DNA from 2 places in the Priestia sp. USM5 genome. Region 2 is predicted to be linked to the other one. Evidence: predicted binding sites of a transcription regulator. Region 2 holds the regulator's gene; the other holds the start of a gene.
What was found. Region 2 encodes LexA, which represses DNA repair genes until DNA is damaged. Its sites were predicted from a motif close to CGAACATATGTTCG; they were not measured.
Positions count from the first base shown of each region.

Region 1: the regulator LexA is predicted to act here: its motif matches at 6,181-6,194, upstream of ACWATA_RS13865 (YolD-like family protein).

Region 1 covers NZ_JBSGKN010000001.1:2,559,580-2,572,059, forward strand. Annotated here, with positions in the region: gene ACWATA_RS13840 (aspartate kinase) at 27-1,409, opposite strand; gene ACWATA_RS13845 (PTS fructose transporter subunit IIABC) at 1,605-3,476, opposite strand; gene pfkB (1-phosphofructokinase) at 3,489-4,403, opposite strand; gene ACWATA_RS13855 (DeoR/GlpR family DNA-binding transcription regulator) at 4,400-5,152, opposite strand; gene ACWATA_RS13860 (hypothetical protein) at 5,535-5,675, opposite strand; gene ACWATA_RS13865 (YolD-like family protein) at 5,797-6,150, opposite strand; gene ACWATA_RS13870 (YitT family protein) at 6,399-7,238, shown strand; gene ACWATA_RS13875 (ketoacyl-ACP synthase III) at 7,389-8,384, opposite strand; gene ACWATA_RS13880 (sulfate/molybdate ABC transporter ATP-binding protein) at 8,493-9,566, opposite strand; gene cysW (sulfate ABC transporter permease subunit CysW) at 9,586-10,452, opposite strand; gene cysT (sulfate ABC transporter permease subunit CysT) at 10,465-11,301, opposite strand; gene ACWATA_RS13895 (sulfate ABC transporter substrate-binding protein) at 11,396-12,460, opposite strand.
Region 2 covers NZ_JBSGKN010000001.1:805,027-817,506, forward strand. Annotated here, with positions in the region: gene ACWATA_RS04125 (N-acetylmuramoyl-L-alanine amidase) at 1-516, shown strand, start outside; cyclic di-AMP (ydaO/yuaA leader) riboswitch at 708-850, shown strand; gene ACWATA_RS04130 (APC family permease) at 1,013-2,839, shown strand; gene ACWATA_RS04135 (cation diffusion facilitator family transporter) at 2,949-3,926, shown strand; gene ACWATA_RS04140 (glycosyltransferase family 2 protein) at 3,966-4,943, opposite strand; gene ACWATA_RS04145 (GtrA family protein) at 4,940-5,332, opposite strand; gene ACWATA_RS04150 (ArnT family glycosyltransferase) at 5,353-6,858, opposite strand; gene ACWATA_RS04155 (hypothetical protein) at 7,145-7,345, shown strand; gene ACWATA_RS04160 (magnesium transporter CorA family protein) at 7,413-8,858, opposite strand; gene lexA (transcriptional repressor LexA) at 9,068-9,685, opposite strand; gene yneA (cell division suppressor protein YneA) at 9,832-10,161, shown strand; gene ACWATA_RS04175 (YneB family resolvase-like protein) at 10,215-10,883, shown strand; gene ACWATA_RS04180 (DUF896 domain-containing protein) at 10,953-11,183, shown strand; gene tkt (transketolase) at 11,351-12,480, shown strand, end outside.

The sequences.
Region 1 (12,480 bases), 1.8 Mb from region 2:
AAAGAAAGCGGGGTTTTTCGTCTTGTTTATTTTACATTAGAATAAGAAATACTGTACATGCTGTTAAAATACGTATTATAAAGAGCTTGAACAGCACGGTCTAAAGCGTCTGCTTTCACACCAAACATCATGCTTACCTCAGAAGAACCTTGGTTAATCATTTCAAGATTCACTTCAGCACGAGCAAAAGCTTCTGTAGCTTTCGCAGCAATTCCTACTGTGCTATTCATTCCCTCTCCTACTACCATAACCATAGCAAGATCACGCTCAATAAAGATTTCATCTACTTCAAGTTCTTTTTCAATTCGAGCAAATACGCGTTTTTCCACATCTGGCGTAAGCTGATGCTCGCGCATGATGACAGAAATATTATCAATTCCTGAAGGAGTATGTTCGTATGAAATACCTTCATCTTCTAAAATTTCAAGCAATCTTCTGCCAAAACCAATTTCACGGTTTAATAAGTATTTGCTCACATGAATATTGCAAAAACCTTTGTCACCAGCGATTCCAACTACTGGCGTATCGCCGTGAGGACGCTCAGCTACAATGAATGTACCTTTTGCTTCAGGATTATTTGTATTCTTAACACATACAGGAATGCCTAGTTTATAAACCGGCTCTAGCGCTTCATCATGGAAGACAGAAAAACCTGCATAGGATAGTTCACGCATTTCTCTGTATGTGACTTCTTTCATTTCATGAGGCTTTTCCACAAGTCTTGGATCTACGCTGTAAATAGCATCTACGTCAGTAAAGTTTTCATACAAGTCAGCTTTTACTCCTGCTGCTACAATTGAACCTGTAATATCTGACCCACCGCGCGAGAACGTAACCATGTTCCCTTCTTCAGAGTAGCCAAAAAATCCTGGAATCACCAAAATGCCCGAACGCTCTCTTAGCTGCGGCAGTTTTTCATAAGACAGTGGAAGCACTCTTGCTCTTCCTGGTTCATCAGAAACAAAAATACCTGCTTCTTTTGGATTTACATAATGAGCTTCAAACCCTAAATGGTTTAAATAAGCAGCCATTACCTTTGCGTTATTATCTTCTCCACTTGCTTTGAGACAATCTAATAAGCGAAACGGATCGTTTTTATGTAAATCAATAAGTGATTGTAAATTCGCAATAATATCAGTAATAATCGTTTCTGGCATAGACAAGTCAACGACGATTTCACGATAGCGATCGATTACTTGCCCAAACTCATCGACGTAATCTTCTCCAAGCTGTATTTTGGCAGAAAGTGCGATTAACAAATCTGTCATTTTTGTATCTTCTCCGTATCGCTTGCCCGGAGCTGATACAACTACCAGCTTTCTCTCTTTATCAGACGTTACAATATGCGCAACCTGTTTAAATTTCTCTGCGCTTGCAACTGAACTCCCGCCAAACTTCGCAACCTTCATGTTTGAGACACTTCCTTACTTTGTTTTTAATATTCGATTATTGTACCATATTTTATCAAGTAGAAAAGCTTATCTATCTAACTTTTCTAAAAATTAAAGGAATACTACCGTAATTGTACTCTCATAAAGAACAAATGTCTACCAGAAAAACACAAAAAGACTGATTTTACATCATGTAAAATCAGTCTTTATTTGTTATTCTGCTTTTGGTTTTTTTAATACACCTACAAGGACCGCTGTCACAATGGCACCAATTAAAATTGCTAGTGCATATAAAAGAGGATTTCCTTGTACAATTCCGATAACGAATACACCGCCGTGTGGTGCTGGTAAACCGATGTGGAACATCATTGTTAAAGCACCTGCTACTGCAGCACCGATAACCGATGCGGGAATAACACGGCCTGGGTCAGCTGCTGCGAATGGAATCGCACCTTCTGTGATAAATGAAAGACCCATTACATAACACGTTTTACCTGTTTCACGCTCTTGGCGAGTAAATTTGTTTTTGAACAAAGTTGTCGCAATAGCCATACCTAGTGGCGGAACCATACCGCCTGCCATAATCGCTGCGTGTGGAGCATAGTTTCCAGCATCAATCATTGCGATACCAAATGTAAAGGCTGCCTTATTAATAGGACCACCCATATCAATAGCCATCATACCGCCTAAGATAATACCTAATAATACTAAGTTACCCGTGCCAAATCCACTTAACCAGTGCGTTAACCCTTTGTTAATTGCACTAACTGGCTCATTTACAACATAAAGCATAATCAATCCTGAGATAAAAATCCCAAATAGCGGATAAAGAAGAACTGGCTTAATTCCATCAAGAGCTTGCGGCAGGACGCTGAACAATTTCTTTAATCCCACTACTACATAACCCGCTAAGAAACCAGCGATTAAACCACCTAAGAAACCGCCTCCGCCAGAAGCTGCTAAAAGACCTGCAACCATACCAGGAGCTAAACCAGGACGATCAGCAATACTCATTGCAATGAACCCTGCTAGTACCGGTACTAGTAAAAAGAATGCATTATCTCCGCCAATTGTTTTTAGCGCCGCTGCAAACGCATTGTACGTTGGATCTTTCGGTTCTGCTGAGTGAATACCAAACATAAATGAAATGGCGATTAAGATCCCGCCCCCTACAACAAACGGAAGCATTGCTGATACACCGCTCATTAGGTGTTTGTAAAACCCTGTACGCTCTGATCCTTTACTTTCTCCGCCTTCTTTGCTGCCACCGCCGCCGCTGTATACAGGAGCGTCTCCTTTTAACGCGCGGTTAATTAATTCTTCGGGCTTACGAATTCCTTCAGCTACTGGAACTTGAATAACTTTTTTACCTGCAAAACGTTCCATTTCTACTTGCTTGTCCGCCGCAACAATAATAGCGGTAGCGTTTTCAATTTCTTCCTTCGTCAACGCGTTTTTAACACCGCTGGAACCATTTGTTTCAACTTTGAGCGTCACGTTCATGTCTTTCGCTTTTGCTTTTAGGCTATCCGCTGCCATATACGTGTGGGCAATTCCCGTTGGACAAGCCGTTACAGCAAGCACTAATTGATCTGAAGCTGTATCCACTTCTTCTTCCGGCGCTTCATTTTCAGTTTCTTTATCATCAATTGCTTTAATGACTTCATCAATTGATGATGCTGTTAGCAACGTTTTTCGGAACGATTCGTCCATTAATAACGTAGACAAACGAGATAATGTTTCTAAGTGAGCATTATTCGCGCCTTCACTCGCTGCAATCATGAAGAATAAATGTGCAGGCTGTCCGTCTAATGATTCATAATCAATACCTTCTGTTGAGCGTCCAAATGCAATGGCCGGTGTTTTTACCGAGCTTGTTTTTGCATGCGGAATGGCAATGCCTTCCCCAATTCCCGTTGTACTTTGAGATTCACGATTTAAAATTGCTTCTTTATAGCCAGCTCGGTCGCTTAAGCGACCAGCTTCGTCTAATTTTCCAACTAACTCATCAATAACATCAGCTTTTGACGTGCTTTTTAAATCAAGAATGATTGTATCTTTTTTTAATAGTTCTGTAATTCTCATTCTCGGTTCCCCCTACTCTACCTTTGTGATTGACACTTGTTCACGAAGCGTCTTTACATCTTCTGCTGTACATAATTCAAGTGAGAATGCTGTGGCACTTCCTGAAGCAACTCCTGTTTGAAAGGCTTCTAATAAATCCCCTTGCTTTACATAAGAAGCAATAAATCCAGCTACAAGTGAATCGCCAGCTCCAACAGAATTTTTCACTGTTCCTTTAGGGACTGTGGCACTGTAGACACCGCTTTCGTTAATAAGAAGTGCTCCATCGCCTGCCATGGATACAACGACGTTTTGCGCTCCTTGTTCCACAAGCTTTTTACCGTATACTAGCGCATCTTCTGCACTGTTTACTTCTACATCAAACAATTCTGCAAGTTCATGATGATTTGGTTTGATAAAAAACGGCTTGTGAGACACGACGTCTAGCAAGGTTTTTCCACTTGCATCTACTACTACTTTTACTCCGTTCGCTGCTGCTAGTTCCGTTAACGTTTCATACACAGAACTTGGAAGCGTTTTCGGTATACTTCCTGCTAATACGAAGATATCGCCTTCAGTCATTTGCTTTACTTGACTCAATAAAGACTGAAGCGCTTCGTCTGTAATAGCAGGCCCTTGACCGTTAATTTCTGTTTCTTTTTCCGTTTTTAACTTTACGTTAATGCGGGTATCTCCATCAACTCTTGTAAAAGCTGTTTCAATATTCTCCGCTTTTAAGTAGTCTTCGATATAGGTTCCTGTAAAGCCGGCTACAAAACCGAGAGCTTTATTATCAACATCTAATCGCTTTAAAACGCGAGAGACGTTAATGCCTTTCCCTCCTGGAAACTTGGCTTCATTCGTTGTGCGGTTAAGTCCGCCTTCTTCGAATGCTGAAACATGTACTACGTAATCAACGGATGGGTTCAACGTACATGTATAAATCATGATTTCACAACCTTTATGTCTGTTTTGTTTGCATACTGTATAAGTACATCACTAGGTACGTCATTTGTTATAATTTTTGCTTCATGTAAATCGGCTATTTTCGCAAAACTTGTTTCAAAAAACTTAGTAGAATCTGATAAAATATAAGATTCTCTAGAAAGCTTCATTGCCGTTTGCTTGATCAATGCTTCTTCTGGATCAGGAGTTGTATATCCATATTGATGATGAATCCCATTCGCTCCCATAAAGCACTTATCAAAACGATACTGCTCAAGACTTAAAAGAGCTCCATTGCCAATTAAAGCGCCCGTTTTATGTTTAACAGATCCTCCAATTAAATAGAGGGTGATACCTTGTTCTAGCATCGGGTTTAAATGCATTAAACCATTTGTCACGACAACTACATCTTTTTGCTTCAAAAAAGGAATCATTTCATACGTTGTAGTTCCTGCATCTAAAAAAATACAGTCACCTTCATTTATAATGGAAGCCGCATACTCTGCAATGTTTCGTTTATCTTGAATATTTTTAGCAGATTTTTCGATAACGCTCAGTTCGATTCGTTTACTGCGAATAAGCGAAGCGCCACCGTGAACACGTTTGAGCATTTGCTCTTCTTCTAGTTGACTTAAGTCTCTTCTAATTGTGGATTCCGAAGCGCCTGTAACTTCGATAAACTCTTGCACTTTTACAAGTTCTTTCTCTTTTAAAAGTTTTAAGATTAGTTGATGTCTCTCCGGCGTTAACATGTTCTAGCTCCTTTTTCAAAAAAGCGTTTTCATTTATTTCATGTACTTACTTTATCACGGTTTACATTCAAAATCAATCATAAAAAATCAAAAACATTCATTTTTTTAATTACAAAATAAAGTTTTTTGAACGAACAATTAGATTTGCATTTGTTTTGATAATAGTTTATACAAAAGGAAATAAGCTGGTAATTCAAGAATTTGTCTACTTTTCTCATTATATGTAAAGGTTTTCTTGCAACTAATTAGCTATGACTGTTTTTGACTATTTCTTGACCGATTTAATTTCTCTTGACTGAATTATGTTTAGCTTGTCCTGTTTTAATGAGAGCCTATACATCAAAAAAGTTGTCCACCTTTTTGGACAACTCAAAGTGACCCATCATTTAAATAAAAACAGAAGCATATATAATATAGAAGCAAGGGCAGAAGAAATAGCCAAACTTGAGATAAAACGAACGAGTCTTTTCTTAATGAACTGCGTTAATTCAATTTCTCTTACTTGAGTTTTTTCATTTTGCATACAATATCCCTTCTTTAATCAAAATTTCCTAGTAGCTAAAAGTGACTACTCGCAGAATATGCTTTTATGTATTGTATGCAAGCGTTAAAAAAAAGATACAAATTCAACAAAAAAGCTACTCTTAGCTAGAGTAGCTTTCATCTTTCCATACATCTGCTTCAATTACTGCATCCGCTCGAATCGAATATGTATAACAAGGCCCTGTCACCATCAGCGTATTCGACTGCAGAGAAACTTTATCGATTGTCACTCGTTCATATCTTTGAATATGTCCTGCTTCATAGACGTGAAGGGTTACTGGATGATGCTCCGAGTAACTGTTCATAATGACCTTTTCAATATGCTCAATCTTTTCTTTTTTCAACCCTAAAGACTGCTTATGCGCCTCGGGACTGTACATTTTCTTCATTTTCTCTAAATGCTCAGGCATTACTAACTTCGCATACTGTTTTAATTCATCTTGATACACGTTCATTCTCCCCCTTGACTCTTGCTTCTATTTTACCGAACGAACATTCTCATTGCAAAACTTTTTAATCAAAATAAAAGCAAACAATTTATTTTTTCATACTCCATAAAAACTGTCAAAAGATTTTATGTTGATAGCAGAAATTGATTTTTTAAAAAATAATAATATCCCATCTTTAATTCAGCCTCTAGAGTTGGTATAATACATTGTCATGACTGTGTTTTCGGAGTTTTTGATGATTGGAGGTAACGTTCATGATCAATAAAATAAAAGAAATTATCCTCATTATTCTAGGAAGCCTCATTTTCGCACTGGCCATTAATTATTTTGCTATTCCAAATGAATTAGCAGAAGGCGGCGTAACCGGTGTAACAATGATTACCTATTATGTACTAGGCTGGTCTCCTGGTATCACAAACTTTATATTAAACGGTTTGCTGGTACTGATCGGATACAAATTGCTTCACAAACGTGTGATTGCTTACACAATTATATGTATTATTTTCACATCTCTATTCCTACATATAACTGAAGGACTGGGAAATCCTCTTGACGATACGCTACTGGGGGCTATTTTTGCTGGTATTTTAGCCGGTGTAGGACTCGGGCTTGTGTTTAGAGGTGGCGGAACTTCCGGAGGCTCGGCAGTTATCGCCCGCTTAGCTAATCAATATCTAGACTGGAATATTAGCAAAACGATGCTAGCAATTGATTTATTAGTTGTAGCAAGCGCCTATTTTGTCATCGGTGGAGAAAAGACGATGTACACGGTTATTTCTCTTTATATCGGAACAAAGGTGCTGGATTATATTATTGAAGGACTCAACCCCCGCAAAGCAATCACCATTATTTCACACCGTTCAGCTGAAGTAGCCGAACAAGTTAACAAAAAGATGCAGCGAGGCGTCACTGTCTTTTCTGCTCATGGAAGCTATACAAAAGAAGCAAAAGACGTATTGTACGTAGTTGTGAACAAACAAGAACTATTAGAGTTAAAGCGCATTATTCATAAAGTCGATGAACAGGCTTTTGTGGTTGTCCACGATGTGCGAGACGTCTTTGGAGTAGGTTTTACTATTCCAAAAGCCAGCTAAAAACCCGCTGTAAAAAAGCGGGTTTTTTCTATTATATATGTTTGCGCTGGAAATACAGTAAACCTGCTGTTATAAAAAGAAAAAACTTTCTTGTAACGATAATAAAAAAGCGCTTCAATGAAAGCCTAAAAAACTAAAAGGCGATGCCTTTTAGCTTTTTTCTTTACACGTCCATTTAATTAACAAACCGCAATGCGTTAATCCTCCTCCAAACCCATAGAGAATAAGAAGGTCATTATCCCGTACTTTTCCTGTCATTATTCCTTCGTTCAAGGCAAGTGGAATAGAAGCTGAAGATGTATTTCCGCAGTATTGTACACTCGTTAACGTTTTATCCATTGAAACACCTGTTTTAGCACAAATAGCTTCAATCATCCGAAGGTTTGCACTGTGCGGAATAAACCAATTTACATCAGAAAGAGAAATGAAAGTACCCTTTAACAATGCTTCTACTCCTTTTGGAATCGTTCGGACAGCAAAGCGGTATACTTCACGCCCATTTTGAACTAAATTTCCGCTCGCGTTAATTTCTTTTCCTGAAAGAGTATCAGATAAATTAGAACGATATAAATTCACCCCTCCGCTTCCGTCCGTTCCGTAGTGACATCCTAAGAAACTTGGATTATGCTCATCGTATTCTACAAGCATAGCTCCCGCTCCGTCACCGAACAGCACGCAGGTGGCCCGGTCCGTATAATCTGTAATTTTCGACATGACTTCAGCACCAATAACTAAAATCTTTTTATGCAATCCGGACGTCACTAAGCCGTTCGCCATGTGAAGTCCATATGTAAAACCGGCGCATGCGGCACTTAAATCAAATGCAGCAGCTTGATCAATATGAAAGTAATCTTGAACCTGACATGCTACGCTAGGAAAAAAGTGATCCGGTGTTGTTGTCGAAACAATAATTGCATCTACATCTTCTATTTCTACAGCATATCGGTTGAGCAAATTTTCAACTGCTCGAATGGCAAGCGTAGACGTGTATTCGCCTTCACCAGCAATTCGCCGTTCTTTCATTCCCGTGCGCTGTACAATCCATTCGTCACTTGTATCAACCATTTCTTTTAAATGGTCGTTCGTTAATTTTTGCTTTGGTGTATATATCCCCATTCCTGTGATTCTAGCTTTTGATTGCATCATTTCTCCACCTCAAATCAGTTGATACTTAATTATAACACCTACTTTTAATATCTGGTACTAATTTATTAATAGATAAAAAGCGCAAAGGTATACCCTTCACGCTTTTTATCAAATAGAATAATCTTCTGGAATAAATACTTTTAGCTGCTTAGGCTTTACATACACCTGCTCTCCTACTTGAAGGCTGAGTGTTTTATAATGCTCTTTGCTTAATTCAGCTTCTAAAAATTCTTCTGCATCTTCTCTTTTTAATTCAATTTGCACGATAGGTCCTATCACATGAATATGGCTAACGGTTGCAGAAACGGCATCTGCGCTTGTTTTTACTTTTTCAAGGTGAATATCATGAGGTCGCACATATCCAACAGCTGCTTCTTCATTTCTTCCGCTAAATTCTGGAACATCCATTTCAAAGCTTCCTTGTTTTAGCCTGCCTTTATGAATGCGACCCTTAAATAAATTGACGTTTCCTAAAAAATCGTACACAAATGGACTGTTAGGATGATCATATACTTCCTCAGGACTTCCAATCTGCTCAATTTTCCCGTTGTTCATTACAACAATACGATCAGCTACATCTAAAGCTTCTTCTTGATCATGCGTAACGAATATACTCGTAATATGAAAGTCATTATGCAATTTACGCAGCCATCTGCGTAAATCTTTACGAACTTTCGCATCCAAAGCGCCAAAAGGTTCATCTAATAGCAGTACTTTCGGTTCCACTGCTAACGCTCGAGCAAGCGCTACTCGCTGGCGCTGTCCTCCCGATAATTGAGAAGGATAGCGATTTGCAAGCGGCTCTAGTTTCACAAGCTGCAGCAGCTCGGTTACTTTCTTGTTAATGTCCATTTTAGAAGGTCTTGTTTTTTTAGGTCGTACTTTTAAACCATACGCAATGTTATCAAACACAGTCATATGCCTGAACAAAGCATAGTGTTGAAAAACAAACCCTACATTCCGCTCTTTTGGATTTACGTGCGTAATTTCCTTTCCATCAAATAAAATAGCTCCTTGGTCAAGATGTTCAAGACCGGCAATGATGCGAAGCAAAGATGTTTTTCCAGAACCGGACGGACCGAGTAAAGCTACTAATTCACCCGTTTGAATATCAATGTTAATAGAATCCAGCGCTTTAAAATCACCAAAGTTCTTTGATACGTGCTTAATATGGATACTCATCTCATAAGCTCCTTCCTTTTTAAATATGTTTGGCTTTCCACTCAATAATATTTTTTACAATTAATGTAAATATAGCTAAAACTGACATTAAAGATGCTACCGCAAACGCTGCTGCAAATTGATATTCATTGTAGAGAATTTCAATATGAAGAGGCATCGTATTTGTCATTCCTCGAATGTGCCCCGACACAACGGAAACAGCTCCAAACTCTCCAATCGCCCTCGCATTACATAAAATGATTCCATATAATAAGCCCCATTTAATATTAGGTAATGTCACTAGAAAAAAAGTTTTGAAACCGCTGGCTCCTAACGTTAACGATGCCTCTTCTTCGGCTGACCCTTGAGCTTGCATGAGTGGAATCAATTCTTTGGCAACAAACGGAAGCGTTACAAAAAGGGTAGCTAATATAATACCGGGAATAGCAAAGACAATTTTGATGTCGTGATTAAACAGCCATTCTCCGAACAACCCTTGTGCACCAAATAATAAAATAAAAATCAATCCAGCAATAACAGGCGAAACGGCAAATGGTAAATCAATAAGCGTAATTAAAATATTCTTTCCTTTAAAATCAAACTTCGTAATTAACCATGCAGCTACCACGCCAAAAACGGCATTTAACGGAACGGTAATCAGCACAACGATTAACGTTAGTTTAATAGCAGCCAGGGCATCTGGATTTGTAATCGCAGCGAGATATGTTTCCCACCCTTTTTGAAAGGCTGTTATAAAAATCGTGATAAGCGGAAGCACTAAGAATAGAGCTAAAAAAGCCAGTGCAATAAATGTAAGCAGCCATCGGACGACTTTGGGCTCTTTTAAACTAGAATGAGTGATTTCAACAGTCGTTTTTGCGTGCTGCATTGGAACATGTCCTGCCAATGTCATCCCTCCTTAACTATGTATAAATTTACGATTTGTCCACCATTGAATAATATTAATAAGTAATAACAGAAAAAATGATACAACGAGCATGACTGATGCAATAGCAGTAGCTCCCGCATAATCGTACTGCTCGAGTTTTGTCATAATAATAAGCGGCGTAATTTCAGTTTTCATCGGCATATTTCCAGCAATAAAAACAACGGACCCATATTCTCCAAGCGCTCTTGCGAATGAAAGAGAAAAACCTGTTAAAACAGCCGGCACCAGCTCCGGAAAAATAACTTTTCTGAACGTTTGCATTCGGCTGGCTCCTAAACTAGCAGATGCTTCTTCGATCTCTGCATTAAAGTTTTGCAATACCGGCTGCACCATTCGGACGACAAACGGCAGACCGATAAACGTAAGAGCGATAATAATTCCGATAGGCGTAAATGCGATTTTAAACGTAAATAATTGACCAATCCATCCTTTCGGAACGTAAAGAGTGGTCAAGGCAATGCCGGCAACAGCCGTTGGCAAGGCAAACGGCAAATCCACAAGTCCGTCAATAAACCTCTTTCCAGGAAAATGATACCTCACTAATACCCACGCAATAATGGTTCCAAAAATAACATTAATGATGCCGGCTGCAAATGCTGCTCCAAAACTTAATTTATACGACGCTACTACTCTAGGTTCTGTAACAGTTTTAATAAAGTCGCTCCATCCCATAGATGCCGTATTTAAAAAAATCATAGCTAACGGAAAAAGCACAAGGATACTTGCATAAAACATCGTAAAACCTAAAGAAAGCCCAAATCCAGGTAAGATGCTTTTCTTTTTTTTCTGTCGTTGTAACACGCTCACGTCTTACACCTCTCTCTGCTTTCAAGATACATGTACACGGAAGATACGAATCACCATTCGTATCTTCCTCGTTCTACTTTTTTAATGAATCATATTACTTTGGCTGATAAATCTGATCGAATGTTCCCCCATCATTAAAATGCGTTTCTTGAGCTTTTTTCCAGCCGCCAAAATCTTTAATAGTGACTAGGTTAAGCGAAGGGAATTGATCTTTGTGTTTCTCTAATACTTTTTTATTTCGAGGACGATAGTAGTTTTCCGCTGCGATTTCCTGACCTTTTTCTGTATATAGGTATTTTAAGTATGCTTTTGCTACCTTTGTCGTGCCTTTCTTTTCAGCTACTTTATCTACTACAGCAACAGGTGGCTCTGCTAAAATACTTAATGACGGTGTTACAATTTCAAATTTATCTTTTCCTAGCTCATTTAACGATAAGTAAGCTTCGTTTTCCCATGCAATTAACACGTCTCCAATGCCTCGCTCTACAAAGGTAGTGGTAGCTCCGCGTGCGCCTGAGTCTAACACTTCGACATTTCCATAAAGCTTACTCATGAAGTCTTCAATCTTTTTGTTATCGCCGTTATATTTATCCTTCGCATATGCCCATGCAGCTAAATAATTCCAGCGCGCGCCTCCAGAAGTTTTTGGATTTGGCGTAATAACAGATGTACCTTTTTTCGTTAAATCATCCCAATCTTTAATTCCTTTTGGATTTCCTTTACGAACTAAAAAAACAATCGTTGATGTGTATGGTGTAGAATTATGAGCCAATTCTTTTTCCCAGTCTTTGTTTAATAATTGACGAGTTTGAGCGATTTCATCAATATCGTAAGCAAGCGCCAGCGTTACTACATCCGCTTCTAAACCGTCAATAACTGCTCGGCCTTGCTTACCAGAGCCACCGTGTGATTGCTGAATAGTGACGTCTTGCCCTGTTTTATCTTTCCAATAAGACGCAAAGCTCTTATTGAACTCCTGATAAAGCTCACGTGTAGGATCATATGAAACGTTTAAAAGTTCTACTGGTTTTTTTGAATCGTTTTTACTCGCAGAACTATCTTTCCCTGCTGTTTCAGTAGATTTTCCATTGCCGCAACCTGCTAGCACCACGAGCAGTGCTGTCAGCACCATTAAAAACTGAACTGCTTTTTTCTTCATGTTTTACTCCCCTTTTTATA
Region 2 (12,480 bases):
CCTCGTCGTGCAGTTCCAAATCCATCTCCATCTCCAACACCGACACCAAATCCTTCACCTTCTGAACCGGGTACAAAAACGTATACGATCAAGCAAGGAGATACGCTGTACAGTATTGCACAGAAGTACGGAATAACAGTACAAGCGCTTCAAGAAGCAAATACAGGGCTTTCTGATCCTTTAACCCTAAAGGTTGGAAAAACAATTGTTATTCCTTCAGGAACTTCACCAAACCCATCTCCAACACCAACACCGTCACCAACTCCACCTTCTGAACAATATCCACTTCCAAATGGAATTTTAAAACAAGGCGATTCTGGAGAAGCAGTGAAACAGCTTCAAAAAGCATTAAACGCGGTTAATTTTAAAGTAGGGTCAGTAGACGGAATATATGGAGTACAAACGAAAGATGCAGTCAGACGTTTTCAGCTTGTGTATCTTCCTTATGATGTAGATGGCATTTATGGTCCTCAAACGAAAAACAAGCTAGCAGCCGTTTTAAAAGCAAAAAGTTAAAGAAAGCAGGTCTTCTGTAAGCAGGCAGAAGGCCTTTTGTTTTCCCCTTAAAAGCGCCTTAAGCACTATTTTATCGTTTACGTAAAATAATGCTTTACAAACCATTTGTACGGGAGTATATTATCTAAGAACAAAGGATAGTTATGAAAGAAACATGTTATCGATCATACTCTTTAACCGAAAATTATATTGACCTGTTATCGCTTAATTCGTCAGAAGTGGGGGACCCAAATTTGTGCATTGTCACTTGGGGTGAATCCTTTTTTTAAAAGGTAGGGCTACTCTCATAGCCCGAATCCGACAGCTAACCCCATAAGCGTTTTGGAGAGGAGGTTTAAGCTGTGTAAAAACGCTGAGAACCCTTAGTGTTTTTTTTGTGCGCTTTTTTAACATAAAAAGGTATTTTTTAGGGATAATATCACTTATTCATGAACTTGTAACGGAGCTTAGCAACGAACAGTGAATACTAGCTAAGCAATCATCGGAGGGAAATTACGTGAACTATTCAGTTCTCAAGAGATTATTGATTGGAAAGCCGCTCAAAACAAAAGAGTTAGGCGATCAAAAGCTTAGTAAGCTTAAAGCGCTGGCTATTTTATCATCAGATGCCTTATCTTCAGTGGCTTATGGAACAGAACAGATTTTGATTGTCCTTGCAACAGTGGGCGTGCTTGCCTATTGGTATTCGATTCCAATTGCGATTGGGGTATTGGTGCTGCTGACGGCTTTAATTCTTTCATATCGTCAAATTATTTATGCGTATCCGCAAGGCGGAGGAGCTTATATTGTTTCGAAAACCAATTTAGGAGAAAATCCTGGACTTATCGCTGGGGGATCACTGTTAGTAGATTATATTTTAACAGTTGCCGTGAGTGTTTCAGCAGGAACCGATGCTTTAACTTCGGCTTTTCCAACGCTGCATCACTATAATGTAGTGATTGCGTGTTTACTGGTGATTTTTATTACGGTTTTAAATTTACGAGGTGTAACAGAATCCGCTTCTGTATTAGCTTATCCGGTTTATTTATTTGTCATTGCTCTTATTTTGTTAATAGCGGTAGGCTTCTTCAAAATAGTGACAGGTCAAGTGTCACCTGAGCTTCATACATCTCTCGGTACAGTGGTGCCAGGTATTAGTTTATTTTTATTATTAAAAGCTTTTTCGTCAGGCTGTTCGGCATTGACTGGTGTAGAAGCTATTTCAAATGCAGTGCCTAACTTTAAAGATCCAGGTGCAAAAAATGCTGTTCATACATTAATGCTGATGGGCGGTATTTTAGCCGTTTTATTTTCTGGCATCACGTTTTTAGCTTATTGGCTTGGCATTTCTCCAAAAGCAGATGAAACGGTTGTATCACAAATTGCATCGAGTGTATTTGGACGAAATGGATTTTATTATTTTATTCAAGGTACCACAGCTCTGATTTTAGTGCTAGCGGCGAATACAGGTTTTTCAGCTTTCCCTTTGCTTGCCGTAAACTTATCGTCTGATAAATACATGCCAAGAATGTTTCAAATTCGCGGCGATCGACTAGGCTATTCAAATGGAATTGTGACCCTTGGAATTGCTTCTATTGTCTTACTTGTCGCCTTTAAAGGAGCGACGGAACAATTAATTCCTCTTTATGCAGTTGGAGTGTTCATTCCATTTACGCTTTCTCAAACAGGCATGATTGTCAAATGGCTTAGAGAAAAGCCGGCCGGCTGGCAAGGAAAGCTAACCATTAACTTAATTGGTGCCCTCATTACCTTAACGGTGCTAATCATTTTGTTTACAACGAAGTTTTCACAAGTATGGTCCGTGCTCGTTTTCTTACCGGTTATCGTTTATATTTTTCATCGCATTCATACGCATTATGAAGCGGTAGGAGAGCAGCTTCGTATTAAGCAAGGAGAAAAGATTGGAAAGCTTGAAGGAAGTGTGGTCATTGTTCCTGTAGCAGGAATGACAAAGGTAGTGGAAAATTCATTGAACTATGCAAGAACGATTGGTGATACCGTTATTGCGGTGCACGTTGCTTTTGACCGAGAAAGCGAAAAGAGAATGGAAGAGAAGTGGGAAAAGTGGCAGCCTGATATTCGTATTGTTACGTTTCATTCTCAATACCGCAGTCTTGTGCGTCCGCTGTTTCGATTCATCGATATGGCTGAAGAAAAAGCCCGTGAAAATAATATGGCTATTACGGTTGTTATTCCGCAGTTCATCACGAAAAAAAGCTGGCAAAACATCCTTCATAATCAGTCCAGTCTGCTGTTAAAAGCACATTTGCTTTACCGTAAAAACGTAATCGTTACAACGGTACCTTATCGTTTTAAAAAATAATGAAACATGACTAAAAACCTCCAACTTATATGTTGGAGGTTTTTAATTTTTAAATTCACATACACTAACCATAATTGAATCTCATCAAAGGCACAAACGGAGGGATTGCATGAGTGAATTAATTAAGTTATTGCGAAAAGGAAATAAATCGGCCATGATGGCCGCTATAGTTAATACCATTATATCCATTATTAAAGGGATTGCTTTTGCTTTAACGGGAAATGTAGCGATGTTTGCTGAAACGATGCACAGCTTAGGGGACGCAGCAAATCAGTTCTTTGTTTTTATAGGTTCAGCATTAAGCAAAAAAGCTCCGACCAAACGATTTCCAAACGGATTTGGACGATTGGTTAATCTCGTTTTATTAGGGGCGGTTCTTGTAGTAGGAATTATGGCATTTGAAACGATTAAAGAAGGGTATCATCATATTCTTCATCCGACGAAATCTTCAGGCTTTATTTTAAATATTGCAGTACTTGGCATCTCGGTATTACTTGAGATGTTTGTCCTCTTTAAGGCAATGAAAGAAATTTTGCACGATGTCGGAATGAATACTGCAGAGGTCAATGTTTTTACGCAAAGCTTTGTTCATCTAAAGAAAGCAAAGCCAGCAACTAAGCTTGTTTTTATGGAAGATCTGGTAGCTACTGGAGGAGGCGTATTGGCTTTAATCGCCGTTTTTATTTCGCGGTTTACGCCTTTTCATCAAGCTGAAGGAATTGCTTCTATGCTAATTGGTCTTATGATGTTTTTTGTAGTAGGACGAGTATTTTTAGATAACGCTGCCGGAGCGCTTGGTGAAGCAGATAAAGAAATGGAAATGAAAATTGGCGCCATTGTTATGCAAGATGTACAAGTGCGTGATATTCAAACGTTAATGGTGATGAAAGAAGGAGAAGAGCTTCACGTTGAATTAAAAGTAGAAATTGATCCTTCTTTAACAGTAGCAGAAGCGGATGATATTAAAGATCGTCTCGAAAATCGTATTTTACAGGAAAAAGGAATAACGGATGTCATTATTGAATTTGATGAAGATGATGGAATTCCTGACTGGGTGACAAGCGATTTACAGCTTCAAAAAGAATAAAAAACAAGGAAGAAAACAGTTGTTTTCTTCCTTGTTTTTTTAGCTATATACTTTTTCACGCACGTTTTGAGAATCTGTTGAAGCCGCAGAAAAGTTAATAGTTTCACGTACAACGTAAATAGGTCTATTTTTACTTTCATCGTAAATTCTTGCGATGTATTGTCCCACTAGACCTAAACCAAGTAGCTGAATACCGCTAAAGAAAGTGATAGCTACCATAATCGAAGTCCAGCCAGGCTGAATATTTTCACCTATCAGCCAAACAACAATCGAATAACTTAAAACGAGAAGTGATACAAAAACTGATAACAAGCCAATAACCATTACTAAACGTAAAGGTTTCGTTGAAAACCCAATAATTCCATCTGAAGCAAACTTGATCATCTTTTTTAAAGGATATTTTGTTTCACCAGCAAAACGCTCATCGCGCTCATATTCTACATATGTTTGCCTGAAGCCGACCCAAGACATCATTCCTCTTACGAAACGATTGCGTTCAGTCATTTTTTTGAATACGTCCGCAACTTTTCGGTCGATAATACGAAAATCTCCCGTGTCTTTTGGGATTTCAATATCGGACATATAATTTAAAAAGCGATAAAAATACTTAGCCGTTGTCAATTTAAAAAAGGTCTCTCCGCTTCGCTTCTTGCGCTTTGCGTATACAATTTCATAGCCTTGCTGCCATTTAGCAATTAATTCAGGAATCATTTCAGGCGGATCCTGTAAGTCAGCATCAATAATTACGATAGCATCACCTTGAGCATAGTCAATACCTGCTGTGACGGCAGTTTGGTGCCCGAAATTACGGGCAAAATCAATAATTTTTACGTTAGAATCCATAGCTGCTACGTCCTTTAAGATTTCAATTGTTCGGTCTGTACTGCCGTCATTGACGAAAATGAATTCATAGTTAATGTGATTTTCATGCATGACGGAAAGCAAGCGATTATAGCATTCATTAGCTACTTCTTCTTCAAAATACATAGGTACCACGATTGAAATTAGTTCTTTCATGCTTTACCTCCTATCGAGTGATTGTTTGTGTGCTTAAACGTCCATATTTTATTAAGAAAAAAATTAAAAAACATTCCTATACAAGTAGACAACAGTTGTCCAATTATCGGATTAGCAGGTGTATAGTGTACAAGAAGGAATAAGCAAGATGTATTAATTGCTAAAGTAATAAGGTTTACGATGAAAAATTGAGCTAACATCCATTTATGTACAGTTGCTTGAAACACCCACGATTTGTTCCAATAGTAGCTGTTTATGACGCCAATGAAATAGGATAGTACGTTAGCCAATATATAATTCATATCAAAATGAATCAGTGCTAAGTAACTGATAATAGTGAGCAGGGTATTCATTATACCTACAAATCCGAATTTCAGGAATTTTATCACGGTTGCATAATCCCTTCCATTTAATTTATCTCTTCACATTTTGCCTGGGTCTTATTTTTAGTAAACCGTACTAGTAAATAAGATAGAATCACTGAAATACCAAACCCTTCGAGCAGCATAAAGCTTGGGAAAATAAAGAATCGATAGCGAGTTTGAATTTCAATAAGCAAGTGAATAAGAACGTATCCTATGATTAGTAACAAAAACAGTGTATACGGATATTTATCCTGCTTCTTCAGGAATAAACATATAAGTCCAATAATGGAAATAATAGTAGTTGAAACGTAAATGATTCTTTCATAACTTTGAGCAGCACTAATTAATTTCTCTTTATTAAAAGGTACATCTTCTTGAGGAGTTAATGAAATACTCCAAAATGTAGATGCATCCGTTCCTCCCCACATATTCAGGAATTTAATGTGAAAGAGATCTAAAAGTTGCTCTTTATCTGCTACTCGCTCTTTAATTACTTCTTTTTCTGCTTCAGCTCGTTTTTCTCCAATTGGCATACCCATAAAACGACTAGCATCCTCTGAAGAATAAGAACCGCTTGTTTCATAATTAAAGCCAATAACGAATTTCCATAAAGGATCTCTGTTACTTAAAGGATATTTAGAAATACCGCTCGCTACAAAAGAGTAGTTGATCAGCGCATTTGCAATAAAAAAAGTAGCCAGTACGCCTACGAGGTTTTTTCCTATTTTCTTTCGACGAGTTTTTAACTCAGCAGCATCCTTCGCTTTAATGTAAGGTTGAAGAATTTGCAAGATGAAATAAATGAAAACAGCAACGATAATAATGGGTCCCAGAGGGCGCATTAAATTTCCTAACGACAATAGAAGACCAATATAAAGCCAGCTAAACTTGTTATGAGCAAATCTTTTTATAATAAGGTAAAAAGCTGCATAAAATAAAAAAGTAGCTAAATGCTGATTGGTTAACACTGAGCTGTAGAGAATGTTCGGAATGTAGAACGCATATAGGAAAGCTGCCATTCTCCCAGCAAGTTCGTTAAATACTTTAGCGCCAATTAGATAAATAAAAATAACGGTTCCAGTAGAATAAAAAATATTTAACAATTTTAATGTAAAAATGCTATCTCCAAAACAGCGAATAACAATAGATTCATAGAATGAAAAGCCTAGCTGATATACCCATGTAGTGAAATAAACGCTTTGGTTAAATTCATAATTTCCTTTTGCGATATTACGTGCGGCATCTAACATGACAAGAAAGTCAGATTTTACAGGTGTTTGAACAGAAAGCATCCATGCTAATCGAACACCTAAGGTCAAAACAATCAGTGAAATAAAAAAAACAGTTTTGTTCATGTATCTACTTGCAATAGCTATTAGAAAAATGACAAGGAAAGTGATACATATTCCTTCAATAATAAATGAATTACTTAAAGCCAAGCCTTTTAAGTCCAATGAATTTGTCATCGCACTATAACTGCCCCATAGAGACCATGTAAGAATCATGACACATAAAAGAATCAGGCTTTTGGATAAAAATGAGTTAAGCATATTACCTCCTGCAAATTATTTCAAAGATAAGGTACAAAATTCCTACCCTATGATACCATATTTTATTATTTTGTATATATTTTTCTTATAGAGTATAATGTTAGATTGTTCTGAAATTACAACAGCGGCACAACGTGTAATAAAAGGTTCAGTGGAGTAGGCAGTGATTTAGTAATAGATAAAAGAGGTTGGGAAAAAAGGATTTTAGTCGAAGCGAAAAACGAACCATTAATCATCATGTTTGTTTGATTAGTGGTTCGTTTTTTATGGTGCACGTAGGTTTCATTTGTTTAGTTCTTTCCAGCAGTTGATTGGAGGGCAAGACGAAGACTCCTGCGGGAAAAGCGGAAGGGGTGAGACCCCGCAGGAGCGCAAGCGACGAGGAGGCTCACCGGCCGCCCGCGGAAAGCGAAGTCTTGCACGGAAATCAACTGCGATGTCACAAGCAATCCCTGCTAGCTTATTTATTTCATTTGTTTCCCTTTAGACTTGCTTGGTTTAGTTATGTCTCAATCTCTTCTTTTTTATAATGTATTTTCTGATGCGAACAGCTTTTATGTTTTAAATCGATCTTTTAATAAATTCCATAGGGAACTCACTCCGAGACTAATGCTGATCAGAATTCCTGATAAAGCTACTATTAAAGCGATATATTCAAAGATAGAAAACTGCTTCATACTATCCCAATTGATGTTTCCCTTTAGCTTGCTAATAACTAAATTCATTCCGTAAATACCGGAAAGAACGGTATAAATCGTTAAAATTAATAATAAGTAATTGTGACGCTTGGCCGCGATTTTCTCTTGATTTTGATACAAAGTACCAAGGGTTTCTTTGACTTCTTGATAAAGAGAATTGATGTGGAAGATTTTTTTAAAGAGCTCAGAAAACTCTTGACCTTCCGTGCGAGAGCTAATTTCTAAAAATAAATATTTACCTGAAAATACAGTAATAGAGCGAATTAGTCGCTCGATGCCCTCTGAATTTTTATGAAACGTGAGCTGAGAATACTCATAGGATAGTTTTAGCAACACGATTTTATAGAAAAAATGCAAAAATAAATTATAGTAATGTTGGCCAAATAGATGATTCATCAAAAGCTGATCCGTTTTAGAGTCTGTCGATTTAGAAATACACGAAAACACATGGTCTGTTATAACGTAATAGGTTTCAGGAGCCCATCTGGAATACACGTGTTTGGTATTATACGTTTTAATATACTCATGGTTGTGTGCAGAGATAAACGGTTTCCCGTCAGGCGTATAGCTATTTAGCTGCCCAGTACGAAATAAAGTTGTGGAGTTAATCTCTTGCTCTTGATTTACCGTTACATAACTTAATACAAACATCCGTTCATCGATAAAATAAGGAAGACTCCCGACGTGCTGTTCACGCGTCGCTTCTTTTTTGATGTGTTCGTTCAAAAATGGCGCGAGCTGTGAAAAAATATAATCCTGTACTTTGCTATAGCGATGATGTTCATAGGTAATGGTGGATCCATGCTCTTCAGCAAGCTTCGGTTCTAATACACGAAAATGATTCATGAATTCTAAAATGTCATCATAGGTGTAATGATTATGACTCATCTCAGTGCGAATGGTCATGACCCCAATTTCAAAAGGACATAAAAAAACATCCACAGACAGCACGTTGCTAGACACGGTGGTGGAGGAAGTTTGTAGCGTAACGGTATGGTCTATTTTTTTTGAAAATCGAAGCAAGCCTTCTTTTTCGCACGAATCAGGAAATAGAATACATTCAATGTAAGGAAGAAAATATTGATCCAAGCTATCATGAGATACGTAATACTGTTCTCCGTAGTATTCTTTTTCTACATGTTTGTTTTGAATGGAAAAAAACTCAAACATATTTGCTTCTAGTGCATGAACAAGCTGCTCTTTATTTTTTCGATCAAAGGAAAAAGGAAAAAGAAACATGTTCATTGCTTTGGTAGGCATAATAGTTTGAAATGGTTCTGTTTTCCTTGGTGTATTGGTCATAAACTACATCCTTCTTATAGTCGGTTGTATTTTTTTTGAGAGTCGAAAAAATGCAGACAGAAAGTAAAAGGTAAAACAGGCTTTATAAAAACCGCTCTACCTGCCTGTAATGATTCGACGTATCATTTATAATATGCCAATTTTTTTAGAAAACAAACGTAAAAAACCAACTAACATCATGATTAGTTGGTTTTACATACAGTGTGTGATTAGTGAATCGTGCGATATACACCAGTGACTTTTCCTAAAATCGTTACGTGGCGAAGAATAATAGGCGCCATCGTTGAATTTTCAGGCTGTAAACGAACGAAATTTTCTTCTTTAAAGAAACGTTTTACCGTTGCTTCGTTGTCCTCGGTCATAGCGACCACAATATCTCCGTTATTAGCAGTTTGCTGCTGACGTACGATTACCATATCGCCATCTAGAATACCTGCTTCAATCATACTTTCTCCCATAATTTCAAGCATAAATACATGATCATCTGGAGAAACGAATTTATCTGGAAGAGGGAAATATTCTTCCACATTTTCAACGGCTGTTATAGGAAGACCCGCTGTTACTTTACCGATAACAGGAACATTAATGACATTGCTTTTAGGGATGTTTACTTCGTCTAGTTGAAGAACTTCGATTGCTCTTGGTTTTGTTGGATCTCTGCGAATTAACCCTTTACTTTCTAAACGAGCTAAATGCCCGTGTACAGTGGAGCTAGAGGCTAATCCCACCGCTTCCCCAATCTCACGAACAGAAGGCGGATAACCTTTTAATTTTACTTCGTGCTTAATAAAATCTAGTATGTCTTGTTGACGTTTTGATAGCTTCATATTTTTCACCTCGATTTTAGCTATTCTTTAGGTGAATTATACCACGTGATGTGTCAATATACAAACATAAGTTCGAAGAATTCCATTGACAGAAACAAATGTTCTCAATAAAATAAGAACATATATTCTGATAGGGGGATCATAATATGCACCAATTCTTACATTCTATGAAACATTACGCTATTTTTTTTGCAGTTATCGCTGCACTTACATATGTATTGACGCTGGTTTTAGGAGCGGATAAAGTAGATTTAGACAAATATTCAACGGTTACTATTACAAAAGGAGATACGCTTTGGGACTTGTCCAACAAGTATCATAATCACCATCATTTGACCACCAATGAATTTGTCAAATGGGTTGAAGACGTCAATGATCTAAACTCAGACACTGCCCAGTCTTTATCTCCTGGAGATAAATTATATATTCCTGTTTTAAAAAAAGAGTTACATAATCAAGTGGCAATTGAACAGTAGTGTGTAACGGCCGTTCCTGAATATTGTTAGAAGCCGAAAAGGTCGTGATAAAAGTGGACGCCATTATTTATTGCCGTGTAAGTACGGATAAAAAAACCCAAGAAACATCTTTACAGCGCCAGCAAGAAGAATTAAAAAAGCTTGCTGATCTTCACCATCTAAACGTAAAAAAAGTCGTAATGGAAAAAGCAAGCGGATATGACGTAGACAGAGAGGGTATATTGGATGTTCTTCATACAATGAAAGAAGAAAAAATATCTGTGCTGCTCATTCAAGACGAAACGCGATTAGGCAGAGGAAATGCCCGAATTGCGCTTCTTCATGCTTTTCATAAAGAAAATGCTACGATCTATACGATTAGTCATCAAGGTCAGCTTCAGCTTTCAGAATCTGATTCGATGGTGTTAGATATTATTAGCTTAGTGGAAGAGCATCAGCGGAAATTACATAACGCTAAAATTAAAAGAGGAATGAAAAGAGCCGTAGAAAACGGTTATCGTCCGCAGCAAAATTTAAAAAATCAAGGAGTTAACTCAGGAAGAGAAAAAAAAGAAGCGCCGATTGAAGAAATTGTCCGCCTTCGTCATAACGGCTTAACCTTTGCTGAAATTTCAGTTACGCTAAAAGGTTTTGGTTATAATATTTCAAAAGCAACGGTACATCGTCGCTATCAAGAGTATCAAGAGAGTGCTCAATCTCTTGATAAAACGAAAGAGATTTAGTAAGATGACTACATGTTGCCGGAACGGTTCGGTAATTTTAATTATTGATTATAAGGAGATAGGTTTTATATGCTATCAAAAGATAAACTTGCTCGTATTAATGCTCTTTCAAAAAAGGCAAAGGCTGAAGGTCTGACAGAATCTGAAGCGAAAGAACAGCAAGAGCTACGTCAGGAATATTTAAAAGTTTTCCGACAATCTATGACAAACCACCTTCATACGATTAAAGTTGTGGACGAGGAAGGTAAAGATGTTACGCCTAAGAAGTTAAAAGAGAGCAAAAAGAAGCGTCTTCACTAAGACGTTCTAGTAAAACTAGAGGGAGAGTTCCCTCTAGTTTTTTGTATATTTTTAATAAGGCACACAAAAACTGTAAAAGTGGAAATTTTTTTGGTTCAAGTATTGTACAAATAAGCAAATCATTAGTATGATAACATATGTACATAGTTTTGAAAGGAATGAAGAGTATGACACAACGTATTGAAGATCTTTCGATTGCAACAATTCGTACTTTATCAATCGATGCGATTGAGAAAGCAAATTCAGGTCACCCAGGTATGCCAATGGGAGCTGCTCCAATGGCATATACATTGTGGACAAAATTTATGAACATCAATCCAAAGAATCCAAACTGGTTCAACCGTGACCGCTTTGTATTATCAGCAGGACACGGATCGGCACTATTATACAGCTTGCTTCATTTAGCTGGATATGACTTATCAATTGAAGACCTTAAAAACTTCCGTCAATGGGGAAGCAAAACACCAGGTCATCCAGAGTTCGGTCATACAGCAGGTGTTGATGCAACAACTGGTCCACTAGGACAAGGTATTGCAATGGCTGTTGGTAAAGCAATGGCAGAACGTCATTTAGCTGAAACATACAACAAAGAAGGTTTAGAAATTGTAGACCACTTTACGTATGGTATTTGTGGTGACGGAGACTTAATGGAAGGTGTATCTGCTGAAGCAGCTTCATTAGCGGCACACTTAAAATTAGGACGCTTAGTTGTTTTATACGATTCAAATGATATTTCTTTAGACGGAGATTTAGATCGCTCGTTCTCTGAGAACGTAGAAGATCGTTTCAAGGCTTACGGATGGCAAGTAATTCGCGTTGAAGACGGCAATGACTTGACAGCGATTGCAAACGCAATTGAAGAAGCAAAAGGCGATTTAACACGCCCAACGCTAATTGAAGTAAAAACAACAATCGGATTTGGTTCTCCAAACCACGCGGGTACTTCTGGCGTGCACGGTTCTCCATTAGGTTCCGATGAAACAAAATTAACAAAAGAAGCTTATGCATGGACATTTGAAGAAGATTTCTATGTGCCAGAAGAAGTGTATGCTCACTTCAAAGCTACAATTGCTGAAGATGGCCAAAAGAAAGAAAACGAATGGAACGATGTATTTGCACAGTATAAAGAAAAATATCCTGAACTAGGTCGTCAATTTGAACTAGCAGTAGAAGGAAAGTTACCGGAAGGCTGGGAAGAAACGCTTCCAGCATACGAAACGGGTTCAAGCTTAGCTAGCCGTGCTTCTTCTGGAGAAGTATTAAACGCAGTAGCACAAGCTGTACCTCAATTCTTCGG